Regions from separate parts of the Lysinibacillus sp. FSL M8-0337 genome, predicted to be linked through region 3. Evidence: predicted binding sites of a transcription regulator. Region 3 holds the regulator's gene; each other region holds the start of a gene.
The links. The regulator Rex, encoded in region 3, represses fermentation and respiration genes when NADH is low (regulators of the CRP and FNR family bind a similar motif). The targets are predictions, from matches to a motif close to TTGTGAAATATTTCACAA.
Positions count from the first base shown of each region.

Region 1: qoxA (cytochrome aa3 quinol oxidase subunit II) is a predicted target of Rex. The motif match lies at 2,268-2,285, and genes of this name have one in related genera.
Region 2: MKY08_RS19410 (cytochrome ubiquinol oxidase subunit I) is a predicted target of Rex. The motif match lies at 2,301-2,318, and genes of this name have one in related genera.

Region 1 covers NZ_CP151996.1:3,218,319-3,222,598, reverse strand. Annotated here, with positions in the region: gene qoxB (cytochrome aa3 quinol oxidase subunit I) at 1-1,118, opposite strand, end outside; gene qoxA (cytochrome aa3 quinol oxidase subunit II) at 1,146-2,084, opposite strand; gene MKY08_RS15570 (DUF2785 domain-containing protein) at 2,852-3,694, opposite strand; gene MKY08_RS15565 (hypothetical protein) at 3,938-4,280, opposite strand, start outside.
Region 2 covers NZ_CP151996.1:3,979,549-3,983,828, reverse strand. Annotated here, with positions in the region: gene gatB (Asp-tRNA(Asn)/Glu-tRNA(Gln) amidotransferase subunit GatB) at 1-472, shown strand, start outside; gene MKY08_RS19420 (thioredoxin family protein) at 640-1,203, shown strand; gene MKY08_RS19415 (diacylglycerol kinase) at 1,316-2,230, shown strand; gene MKY08_RS19410 (cytochrome ubiquinol oxidase subunit I) at 2,569-3,915, shown strand; gene MKY08_RS19405 (cytochrome d ubiquinol oxidase subunit II) at 3,912-4,280, shown strand, end outside.
Region 3 covers NZ_CP151996.1:4,091,280-4,095,559, reverse strand. Annotated here, with positions in the region: gene MKY08_RS19890 (ATP-binding cassette domain-containing protein) at 1-1,004, opposite strand, end outside; gene MKY08_RS19885 (redox-sensing transcriptional repressor Rex) at 1,300-1,935, shown strand; gene MKY08_RS19880 (twin-arginine translocase TatA/TatE family subunit) at 2,050-2,265, shown strand; gene tatC (twin-arginine translocase subunit TatC) at 2,286-3,107, shown strand; gene MKY08_RS19870 (CPBP family intramembrane glutamic endopeptidase) at 3,145-3,909, opposite strand; gene groES (co-chaperone GroES) at 4,083-4,280, shown strand, end outside.

The DNA of each region.
Region 1 (4,280 bases), 870 kb from region 3:
GTAAATTGAATCTTACCGTGCCTCATAGTGAGCAACCAGTTGAACATCTTAACCCCTGTTGGAACAGCAATCGCCATTGTTGTAATAGAGAATACACTGTTTACCATAACGCCGTGACCCATTGTATAGAAGTGGTGGGCCCATACTAAGAATGATAGTAATGAAATAACAACCATACTCATTACCATTGATTTGTAACCGTATAAGTTTTTACGAGCAAATGTTGCAATAACTTCAGAGAAGATACCGAAGGCAGGAAGAATAACGATGTAAACTTCAGGATGTCCCCAAACCCAGAATAGGTTGGCCCAAAGCATGTCCATACCGCCGTCTGTCATCGCAAAGAATTTTGTACCGAATTGACGGTCTAACATCATTAATGCAAGTGCTACAGTTAATACTGGGAAAGCAAATACGATAATAACGTTTGTGATTAAAATTGACCAAGTAAACATTGGCATTTTCATTAAAGTCATACCAGGAGCACGCATTTTAAAGATTGTCGTGATGAAGTTAACACCAGTCAATAACGTACCGATCCCTGATAATTGTAGTGCTAAAGAATAATAGTTGTTCCCAACAGTTGGACTAAATTCTGTACCTGCTAATGGGAAGTAGGCTGTCCAACCTGAATCTGGTGAACCACCAATAATGAATGATAGGTTCAGTAAACCACAACCTGCTGCGAATGCCCAGAAGCTGACAGCGTTTAGACGTGGGAACGCAACGTCACGAGCACCGATTTGTAATGGAATAACGATGTTCATTAAACCGATAACAAATGGCATTGCCATGAATAAAATCATGATTAAACCGTGCGTAGTGAAAATCTCATTATAGTGTTGTGCATCAAGTAGTCCGTTATCAGGAACTGCTGTTTGTGCACGCATTAAAAGTGCGTCGATACCACCGCGGAAAAGCATTAAAAGTGCAACGGCGATATACATAATACCGATTTTTTTATGATCGACTGTTGATAGCCAGTTTTTATAGAAGTAGCCCCATTTTTTAAAATACGTAAGGCCTGCTACGACAACTACTGCTCCAACTACGATACTAATAGCTGCTGCTAAAATCATCGGTTCTTGCAGTGGATGGAATAATTCTTCCATACTCATAGGATGCGCTCCTTTCAAATTTGAAAATTAGTGTGAATGTGTTTCGGCATCTGTTTTGGAATGATCCATATCTTCATGGTTCATATCTTCGTCAGACATGTCCATGTTCCCATGGTCCATACCTTCCATATCCATGTCACCATGTGCCATTGGTGCAGGGCTGAAATCTAAGTGAGTAGAAGAGTAGCTTGAACGACCTACATGTTCAGCTGCTAATAATTCTTTGAATTTTTCTTCAGTTAATGGTTTTTCGTTCGCTTTTACGTCTTTAACCCATTGATCGAAGTCTGCTTGTGTCATAGATTGTGCTTCAAATTCCATTTCCGCGAATCCGCGACCATTAAAGTTTGAGTTACGCCCCATGAATGAGCCAACTTCATCAGCTGCAAGGTGAATAGTTGTTAACATGTCACTCATCGCATATTTTTGACCAGCTAACTGTGGAATCCAGAAACTTGTAATTGGACCGAATGAATACAGTTTGAATTCAATAGGACGATCTGTTGGAATGTTTACATAGTTCACAGTTTCAATACCTTGTTCAGGATAGCTGAAGTGCCATTTCCAGTTTGAAGATGCTGCATAAATAACAAGTGGTTCTTTATTGTCATAACCTTCTGGTGTTGTTTCTACCGTACTAGTAGTTTTTACAGTAACAATTGCTAGGAATGCTACGATAATAATAGGAATAACTGTCCATGTAATTTCAAGTACATGACTACCTTCTTCATGAGGTGGCTCATAATCGGCAGAAGCTTTTGATGCACGGTATTTTGTTAGCATAAATGCAAAAAGCACATACACGACTAGTAAAATAACTGCCATTGTAATAATGGATAAAATAATTGTGTTTGATAATGTTTGAGCATTTGGTCCTTTTGGATTGAAAACAGTTAATGGTTCACAACCAGACAGGATTGCGATAGCGCCAAATGCTAGTAACATTAAGCTAAATTTTTTATTCATGTTTGACTCCTTTCTATAAAACGGCTATTCATAAATTTCATGTGTAGTAGTATTGATTCACATTTATAAATAGTGGGTATTGAGGTCACCTCTTTTATCTGATGTACCAATCAAATACGTTTGCATTAACAATGACAATGGCATGGTTCAATATGAAGCATAAAGTCTAGTAAATGATTGGTCTTTTGCAAGCGTTCACAAACATGATGATGTATGCACCATAAATTGGACAATTTTTCAATGTAGATGGTCGCACCATGTCTTTGTTTGCATATAGGATTATACGCCCGCTTCACTAGAAAAAAAAATATTTAATTATAGAACTGATAATGAATAGGGGGTGATTATGAACATTTTTTGAACAAAAAAAGCTATTTTACTATTGGTATTTTAAGGTTTTGTTAAATTAACACTGTATAAACGTTGAAAATACTGCGTTTGTCGTATTTAACTAAGTAAATAATTTTTTTGTGAAAATTATCATTTCACATTTTAGACGATGTTTTGTAATAAAGTCCATGATGCAACTATGTTTTCGGTACTTTTTTGTTGCGTTTTATCTAAAAAAGGAGTATGAGAAAAGTCGGTTTTAAGTGCTTGAAAGGATAAATTTTCTATGTAAGGGATGATTATAAAGGGGGATATTGGTACATTGTTGAAATTATGTTAACATAATTAAACGATTTGAAAAATTAACAAATATTAGTATATTAATATTGGTTTTCGCAAAAAGAACATCCAAATGCGTTGGATGTTCTGGTTTGCATTTAAGAACCGAGCTTCAACCACTTTGCGATTTGCAAATACAGTGTGTTTTGAAGTTTTGGTGCTAGGTTATTCATTTTTAAAGCGAAATACAAAGTTTTCATTGCGTTCAATGTGCAAGTACGCCCACTAAAAAAGCTTTGATTGTAACCTTGTGTTACTAAATGCATTTCGAATTTATCAAAAACTTGCTCTACCCATTCAGATAGTGCTTCCTCGGAATAATTCCTTGCTAATAATGCTTCAATAATATTTACAAGGCGCTCTTCCTCGTCGTTGATAAAAACAACATCTTTCCAAGTTACTAGTTTAAGTGCATGTAAGATAGAAGGAGCATGTTGCAAATCAAACTTCGGATGTTTAATTGTCATTGCCGCTAAATCTGCCCCGTGTGCAACACTATGTGCCCAGCCTTTACCTTCTACAAATCCTCTTGTATCATTTTCAAGTAACAAATAGCGCCCTATTTTTTTAAAGAAAGATTGTAAGCTTGTGTCATTTAAAATAAGGAGTTCACTATCTTTTGCCAAAATGCCTGCTACAAGTAAAGCTGAAAAAGAGCGAGTGAAAACACTATCCGTCATTTGTTCGCCAATGTTAGCGTATAGGAAATCTTCGCTGGTTGCTGTGTCAAATAAACCTTGTAATTGCTGAGCACTTAGGAAATTATCGCTCAATAAGTCGATAAATAGTCTATATATCAGGTGATCGCGTAGTTCGCCGTCTGTTGAACCGATATGCGCTACCATTTCCTTTAGCAACCATTCGCCCTCTTTATTAAAAAAAGCTTGCCGTTCGGAAAGTGTCATAGATGAAAATGTTTGTAATGTTTCTTTAATCTCCATGCTGAATGCCTCCAAAAATAAATCTCTCATTCATTATACATTTTTACTCAAGAAATTTGTCTGTAGTGAATTATTTAATGCTTACTTTCACAATAGGAATACCGGAAACTATAGAAAGCTGATATGATAATAGCGCAAAGGCTGATCAATTCATAGCCTGATTCACGACAAAAAGACATACTTTTAGTATGTCCAAGGCTGCGGTTAAATGTAGTTTTACATAAACGTGTTTTATTTTGCTTCCTATAAAATAACGGCAGATTTGATGCCGAGTGGCCATTCAATCATTGTATTTTGATTTGTTTTTAATTCCATAAGGATACTAGCATTTTTGATGGCATCTAAAAGCCACTCACTATAATAGAGAGTGGGATGAGGATGCTGTAAAATACGTTTCATATCATTTATGTCAATTTGCAAAAGTTTATAGTTGCATTCAATATGAACGCTTTGGGGAATAATAAAAAGTGACGCTTGATGTTGATGGCCAATCGAGATGGAACCGGGAATATTGCCATGCATACTTGTAATATGTGTCGTTGCTTCTTTTGTAAACGTATTTAATTTTGTCTGTGTAAATAATTCA
Region 2 (4,280 bases), 110 kb from region 3:
TTCTAAAGAAATTTCAGATTTCTTTGAAGCAATGGTAGCTGATGGTGCAGATGCAAAACTTTCAGCTAACTGGTTAATGGGCGATGTTTCAGCTTATTTAAATGCTGAACAAAAGGATCTTAAAGATACAGCGTTAACACCAGAAAACCTTGCTGGTATGGTGAAGTTAATTACGGACGGTACAATTTCTTCTAAAATCGGTAAAAAAGTATTTGCTGAATTAGTAGAAAACGGCGGTTCAGCTAATGACATCGTAAAAGCAAAAGGTTTAGTTCAAATTTCAGATGAGAGTGCCTTATTAGCAATTGTTACAGAAGTATTAGATAACAATGCACAATCAATCGAGGACTTTAAAAATGGTAAGGATCGTGCAATTGGCTTCTTAGTCGGTCAAATTATGAAAGCGACAAAAGGCCAAGCGAACCCACCAATGGTTAATAAATTATTACAACAAGAAATTGCTAAACGCTAATTTTTTGCTATTACAATGAGTCAAGAAAGTGTCTTCACTTTCTTGACTTTTTAAATGGAAAGACTATACATACTAACAAAAAGTAGCACTTAATAGTTGTCTAAAATGAGTATTCATAGCAAAATATAGAATAGAAACAATCACATCACTTAAAAAGGGGATAGTATATGAAAACTGAGCAACAATATTTTGAAGAAGCCATTTCAATTCAACAATATATGGATCAGATGACGACGCTAAAAGAAGATAGCTTTGTAATTTATGATGGTTTTGAAGTGCCAACAAACGATGGTTTTGTAACGTTACTGAAGGACAAGCAACCAAAAATTTTAACCATTACAGAAGATTGGTGCGGGGATGCAATGCTAAATAATCCAATTATTCGTCGTGTTGCAGAAGCAGCAGGATTAGATATGCGCACAGTTTTCCGTGATGCAGATACGGATTTAATCGACCGTTATTTAACAAATGGTGGACGCGCGATTCCGATGTATATTTTATTAAACGAGTCAGGACAAGTGATAGGTAAATGGGGACCACGTGCGCCAGAGTTACAGGACATTGTTGTGAACAAAAGAGCGACGTTGCCAGATAAAGAAGACCCGAATTTTGAGGAAGCACAAAAATCGCTTTACGCTGAAATTCGTGAAGACAATATTACCAACAAAACAAATTGGACTTATGTATATGAAGATTTCAAAAAACATGTAACAGCAGCATTACAAAAATAAAACATTTTACTTAGCGACAGTGGTGTTTGGGCTGGCGTAGTAATAGTAGTGCAACATTTCAACGAAAAATTCGTTGAAAGTATTAGAATCTTATGAAGCAGGAAGGTATGTTATGAAACGAGCAAGAATCATTTATAATCCTACATCTGGGCGAGAAGTGTTTAAAAAGCATCTACCAGAAGTATTGGAGAAACTAGAGGTAGCAGGCTATGAGACATCTTGTCACGCAACAACTTGTGAAGGTGATGCAATAGAGGCAGCAAAAAATGCAGTAGAACGTGGATTTGATATTATCATAGCAGTTGGTGGCGATGGGACGTTAAATGAGGTTGTTTCTGGTGTAGGCCAATTCGAAAAACGTCCGAAGATTGGTCTAATTCCTATGGGGACAACGAATGATTTTGCACGTGCTGTCCATATACCACGAAATATTGATGAAGCTGTTGATATTATTATTAAAGGCGATACCTTACCAGTTGATGTTGGATTGTTAAATGGAGAACGCTATTTCATCAATATTGCTGCTGGAGGACGTATTACAGAGCTAACGTACGAAGTACCTAGCAAAATGAAAACAATGCTTGGACAGCTCGCCTACTATTTAAAAGCAGTTGAAATGATTCCATCTATTAAGGCATCACATATGCGTATTGAATATGATGGTGAAGTATTCGATGGCGATGCCATGATGTTTTTATGTGGCTTAACGAATTCAGTAGGAGGCTTTGAAAAGCTTGCACCAGATGCGAGCATAAACGATGGATACTTCACATTATTAGTATTAAAAAAAGTAAGCTTGCCAGAATTTATTCAACTTGCAGCAATGGCTTTACGAGGCGAACATTTAAAGGATGATCGTGTTATTTATAAAAAAGCAAGTGTCGTAAAAGTAACGACGGATAGTGAAGTTCATTTAAATTTAGATGGTGAATATGGTGGAGATGCGCCTGCGACTTTTGAAAACTTAAAGCGCCATATTGAAATTTTTGTCCCAATTGAAGATATTCGTGAGGAAGACCGTATTTAGATTAACAAAAAGCGTAAATTTTATTTTATAAATTTACGCTTTTTGTATTTTATTCCCATATAATGAAGGGTTGTGAACGAATTAAGAAAAATGTTTGGCAAATGTGCGTATATTACTTGAACAAAATTTGAAACCTTTATAATAGGCCGAAATATCGGACCATTATAAAGGTTTTTTTCGTTGGAATAGTGGAAAATATGGGTATGGGAAAGGGAAAGGAAGTGGTGCAGTTGTATAAGTCACAGGAAAAGAAGCTTATTTGGTTAAGTTTTGGTGTTGCAATTATCATGCTACTTTCCATACTTGGAAGAATATTTGGAAGTTAGGAGGGCAATGAGATGATTAATGAATCAGCAGTCTTTTGGAGTCGTGCGTTAACGGAGCTTACGTTATCATTCCACATCATTTATGCAACGATTGGTGTCGGTGTGCCGTTAATGATCATGATCGCACAATGGACTGGATATAAAAAGAATGATGAACATTATATTTTGATGGCGCGACGTTGGGCACGAGGTTTCGTCATTACCGTTGCTGTAGGAGTCGTAACAGGAACAGCTATTGGATTGCAATTATCGTTACTATGGCCGAATTTTATGCAACTTGCAGGGCAAACGATAGCATTACCGCTCTTTATGGAAACCTTTGCATTTTTCTTTGAAGCCATTTTCTTAGGAATTTATTTATATACATGGGATCGCTTTGATAGCCAGAAAAAGCATATGTTACTCCTAATACCTGTTGCAGTTGGTGCATCTATGTCAGCTGTCTTTATAACAATGGTAAATGCCTTTATGAATGCACCTCAAGGCTTTGATATTGTGGACGGACAGCTTGTAAATATTCAACCATTTCTAGCGATGTTTAACCCAGCCATGCCAACAAAAGTTGCGCATGTTCTTGTAACAGCCTATATGACATCAGCATTCGTCTTGGCAGCCATTGCAGGCTACCGTATGCTCAAAGGCTCAGATCATGTTTACCATAAAAAGTCTCTATTTTTATTGATGAAAATCGGTTTAGTTTCATCCATTGCTGCAGCAATTATAGGCGATTTCTCAGGTAAATACTTAGCGGAATACCAACCAGAAAAATTAGCAGCGGCTGAATGGCATTTTGAAACAACAGATAAAGCATCTTTGATTTTGTTCGGTGTTTTGGACGGCGAAGAAGTTAAATACGCCATCAAGGTTCCTTATGCTTTAAGTATACTAGCACGCAATAATCCAAATGCAGAAGTCATTGGTTTAGATCAATATGCGGAAGAAGACAGACCACCGCTTTATATACACTATCTTTTTAATATCATGGTCTTTATCGGCATGTTTATGGTATTAGTGTCTTTCCTTTACGTAGTAGGAAAACCCCGTGGTTGGCGCTTTATTCATACTCGATGGTTTAGATGGATTATTGTTGCAGGTGCACCACTGTCAATTATTGCGATTGAAGCCGGTTGGTGGCTTGCGGAAGTTGGACGTCAACCGTGGATATTATACGGTATTATGCGCACACCAGACGGCGCTACAACGAGCGATCATGTAGATTTGATGATGCTGTTATTTACAGGTGTGTATACCGTACTTGGAATAGGAAGTACAGTCGTATTAGTGCGTATGTTTAAAAAGAATCCAATTGAACGTGAAATTGAAGATCGACATACAGAAAAGGGCGGTGACATCATATGACATTAGAGGTTTTAGGAATTTCAGTTTTGTGGATATTCCTTTTCGGTTATGTGATGGTGGCATCTATTGATTTTGGGGCAGGTTTTTTCAATGCTTACAGTTTACTTATTGGAAAAAATCATGTCATAACCAATATTATTAAGCGTTATTTATCGCCTGTATGGGAAGTAACAAATGTCTTTTTAGTATTTTTCTTTGTAGGGATTGTAGGATTCTTTCCACAAACCGCCTTCTACTATGGAACAATCTTGCTTGTTCCAGTCAGCATTTCATTAGTGTTACTGGCAATTCGAGGGTCGTATTATGCATTTGAGGCGTACGGTGCACGCGGCCATATTGGTTACACGCTGACATATGGCGTATCA
Region 3 (4,280 bases):
GCATCAATAGAAAGCACATCATTACCACTTTGGCGTTCAATTGTAAAACCGAAGCTAGCGGATTTTTCATCTCCTTCAGGGGAGTCCATCCATTCTGTGCGTTCAAGCATTTTGCGTCGGCTTTGTGCCATTTTGGTCGTTGAGGCACGGGCAATATTTTTTTGAATAAAATCCTCAAGCTTGGCTTTCTCATCTTGCTGACGTTCAAACATTTTCATATCGCGCTCATAGTTTTTTGCTTTCTCATCTAAATAGGCACTATAGTTGCCTGTATATTTTGTGACGCGATGGCGAGATACTTCATAGACAATAGAAACGACTTGATCTAAGAAGTAACGGTCATGGGAAACAATTAAAATAGCGCCTTCATAGCCTTTTAAATAATTTTCTAACCAAGATAGCGTTTCAATATCTAAATGGTTGGTAGGCTCATCGAGAATTAATAAATCGGGCTTGCTTAGTAGCAGCTTAGCAAGAGCTAGACGAGTTCGCTGGCCCCCTGACAAGGAGCTAATTGGTTTTTCATAATCCTCTGGGTAAAATTGCATACCATGAAGAACAGAGCGTGTATCAGACTCGTACTGATAGCCACCTGCATCTTTAAAATCATGTTGTAATTGGTCATATTCGGACATTATCTTTGAATACATGTCAGAGTTATCGTAAACGGCCGGATCAGCCATTTTTTGTTCAAGGGAACGTAATGCTTTTTCTTGTGAAAGAAGCGGTTCGAAAATTGTCATCATTTCGTCCCAAATTGATAACGTAGAATTTAGTCCAGCATGTTGTTCCAAATAGCCGACTTGTACACCTTTTGGAATGATAATATCGCCAGCATCATATGACAATTGACCGGCAATGATTTTTAGTAAAGTGGATTTACCAGCACCGTTACGTCCTACTAATGCGACACGATCACGGTGTTGAACTTCTAGTTTTACGCCACTTAAAATTTCATCGGCAATAAAGGATTTATATAGTTGATTGACTTGTAATACAATCATTCTTGACACCTCAATTCATTCTTAGTGTAAATGATGAGGGATTTGCTTGCAATGTCAGTGCTTTACTTATTCCAAGCTGTCATGTAAGATTGAAACGATTTCTCTTTAGTTAGTGGCGTAAAAAACGCCGTTAACTAAAGGGAAATCCACCAGTGGATGTCACAGATTACCGCATAAGCTTGGAAAGAATCTGGACGCAATTACACTGCGGTGTAATTGATTTGTATAAGCATGTTTCAAAAGAATATTCAAATGCACTTCGGTGGATTTGATGTGTTTATAAGGAGGAAAAAGTTTGAAACAAGAAGTGAAAATTCCACAAGCCACAACTAAAAGACTTCCTCTTTACTATCGATTTATCCAAAACTTTGCACAAGAAGGAATGGAACGTATTTCATCGAAGGAATTGAGCGAAGCGATGAAAATCGACTCTGCAACGATTCGTCGTGATTTCTCTTATTTTGGTGCGCTTGGGAAAAAGGGATATGGCTACGATGTACAACATCTATTGACATTTTTTAGTCAAACACTAGATCAGCATGAAACAACAAAAGTAGCATTAATCGGTGTGGGGAACTTAGGTAATGCCTTTTTAAAGTATAATTTCCAGAAAAATCATAATACACACATTGTGGTGGCATTTGACTCGAAGGCGCCAAAGGAAGGGAAAATGATCAGCAATATTCCTGTGTATCATCCCGATTTACTAGAAGAAAAGTATGCTGAATACGGGGCAGACCTAGCTATTTTAACAGTATCTTCACGCTCTGCTCAGAAGATGGCGGATCGCTTAGCAGCAATGGACGCAAAAGGTATTTTAAACTTTACACCAGAGCGAATTACTGTACCCGATTCTATGAAATTATTAACAATAGATTTATCAGTTGAATTGCAAGCGCTTATATATTTAATAAGAAATAGCGATAAATAAGTGCATTCACAATTTTGTAAACAGTTACAATTGATGGCGTTCAAACTATCTAAATAAATTCGCCAAACCTAAAAATTTAAGTTAAAATGATATATATAAGAGGAGGTGGCTGTAATGGTTGTGCACTTAAGTGCTATTTCACCAGTTGGCCTAGTTATTATCGGTGTGGTTGCTATTTTAATTTTCGGACCAAAGAAATTACCAGAGCTAGGTAAAGCTATGGGTTCTACACTTCGCGAATTTAAAAATGCAACAAAAGGTCTAGCTGATGACGATGATGATGCAAAAAAGAAAGTAATTGAACATAAAGAAAATGATAACGTTAAGTAAGTTAAGGATGTCAATTTAATATGAATCCAAGAGAATTAACTGTTACAGAGCATTTAGTAGAACTTAGAAAACGGCTCTTAATTTGTGCTGTTTTCTTTGTTATTGCACTTATAGTTGGCTTTTATCTAGCCGAACCAATTATTAAATATATTCAATATAGTAAAGAAGCAGAGCAACTAACTTTAAACGCGTTTAAAGTGACCGATCCACTTGTTGTATACTTGCAAGTGACGGTTATTATAGCATTTGTTTTAAGTTCACCATTGCTTCTTCATCAAATCTGGCTGTTTATTACACCAGGTTTACATGAGACAGAACGTAAGGCTACTTTAAAATATATTCCATACTCGTTTATTCTATTTATAGCAGGTGCATCATTTTCTTATTATGTGCTATTCCCATATGTTATGCACTTTATGATGGGCTTATCTGCGGATTTAGAAATACAACAAACAATTGGTATTAACGAATATTTTTCATTTTTGTTTCGCCTAGTTATGCCTTTCGGAATCGTTTTTCAGTTACCTGTTGTAACGTTATTTTTAGCGCGTTTAGGTATATTAAATCCTGAATTAATGGTGAAATTCAGAAAATATGCATATTTCGTGTTAGTTGTGATAGCGGTATTTCTTGCACCACCCGACTTTATTTCAAACGTTATTGTAGCAATTCCGCTATTTTTAATTTATGAGATTAGTATTATTATAGCGCGCAGGGGCTATCGTAAATTTTTACAAGCCGAAGCAATGCAGTTAGAGGAAGAACGGATAGCAGCAGAACGTGAGCAAGTGGAGCGTTTGTTAGCTGAGCAAAAACGACAAATAGAAGAAATGAATGACTAATTTAAAAAGCTGGATGTGATGACCACATCCAGCTTTTTTATTGCATTTTTTGCAGTTCTTGTAAAAACTTTTGCAACGGTTCAGCATTTAATTGGACAAGTGTCAAAAAGCCATTTAGCATGATGTGCGCAATAATTGATGTCCATATCCGTTTTGTTTTGTGGTATAGGAAAGCAAAGATCAAACCACAAATGGTATACAACAGGATGTGTGAAAAATCAAAATGAATCAGTGCGAAGAAAATGGCACTAACAATGGCTGCCACCCAGAAATTCGTCGTTTGAACAAGTGAGCCGAAAATAACGCGACGGAAGACGAATTCCTCTAAAATTGGACCAAAGACAACAATCGCTAAAATGGCAATGGGTGCACCTTTAGCTATCGCTACGATATCAGCAGTGTTTTGTGAGCCCCCCTCGATTCCAAAAACGGCCATTTCAATAGCCGCTCCAATCATTTGTCCGAAGAATACAAGGAAGAAACCTAAAACGCCCCACATAATTGTAAGTGGGATAGACTCTTTTTTACCTTGATAGACATCCCAAAACGTTTTATCGCGAGTGGTTAAAATTAAACTTAAAATCAATGCAATCGCAAAGCTGAGTGCGATATACCAGCCTTGTGTGATAGGAGCTGCTTGTTCATGAGATAAGCCTGTTGTATTCATCACAAATTTATGGAACGGTAAAAGCAACCATCTACCTGATACTTGCATGATAATGTAAACGATTAAAACATACAGAGCAGTTTTTTTATGCTGAACGCTTTTTAGAGAATTATTCACAGTCAAAATCCTTTCCATTCATAAGCTTCCTTTCTATTGTAGAGGAATATGGAAAGAAAACAAAATTTTTCGAAGTTCTTGCTTGCAAAAAAAGAATTGATTGATTATCATAATAAATGTATTAGCACTCGTTGATATAGAGTGCTAATAAACTTTCAACTAATATTTAAATTAATAGGAGGTTGTTTTACTTGTTAAGACCACTAGGAGATCGTATTGTCATCGAACTAATCGAGGTAGAAGAAAAATCTGCATTTGGGATTGTACTACCAGACTCTGCAAAAGAAAAACCGCAAGAAGGTAAAGTAGTAGCAGTTGGGACAGGTCGTGTTTTAGAAAACGGACAACGTGTAGAGCTTGACGTTAAAGTTGACGACCACATTATTTTC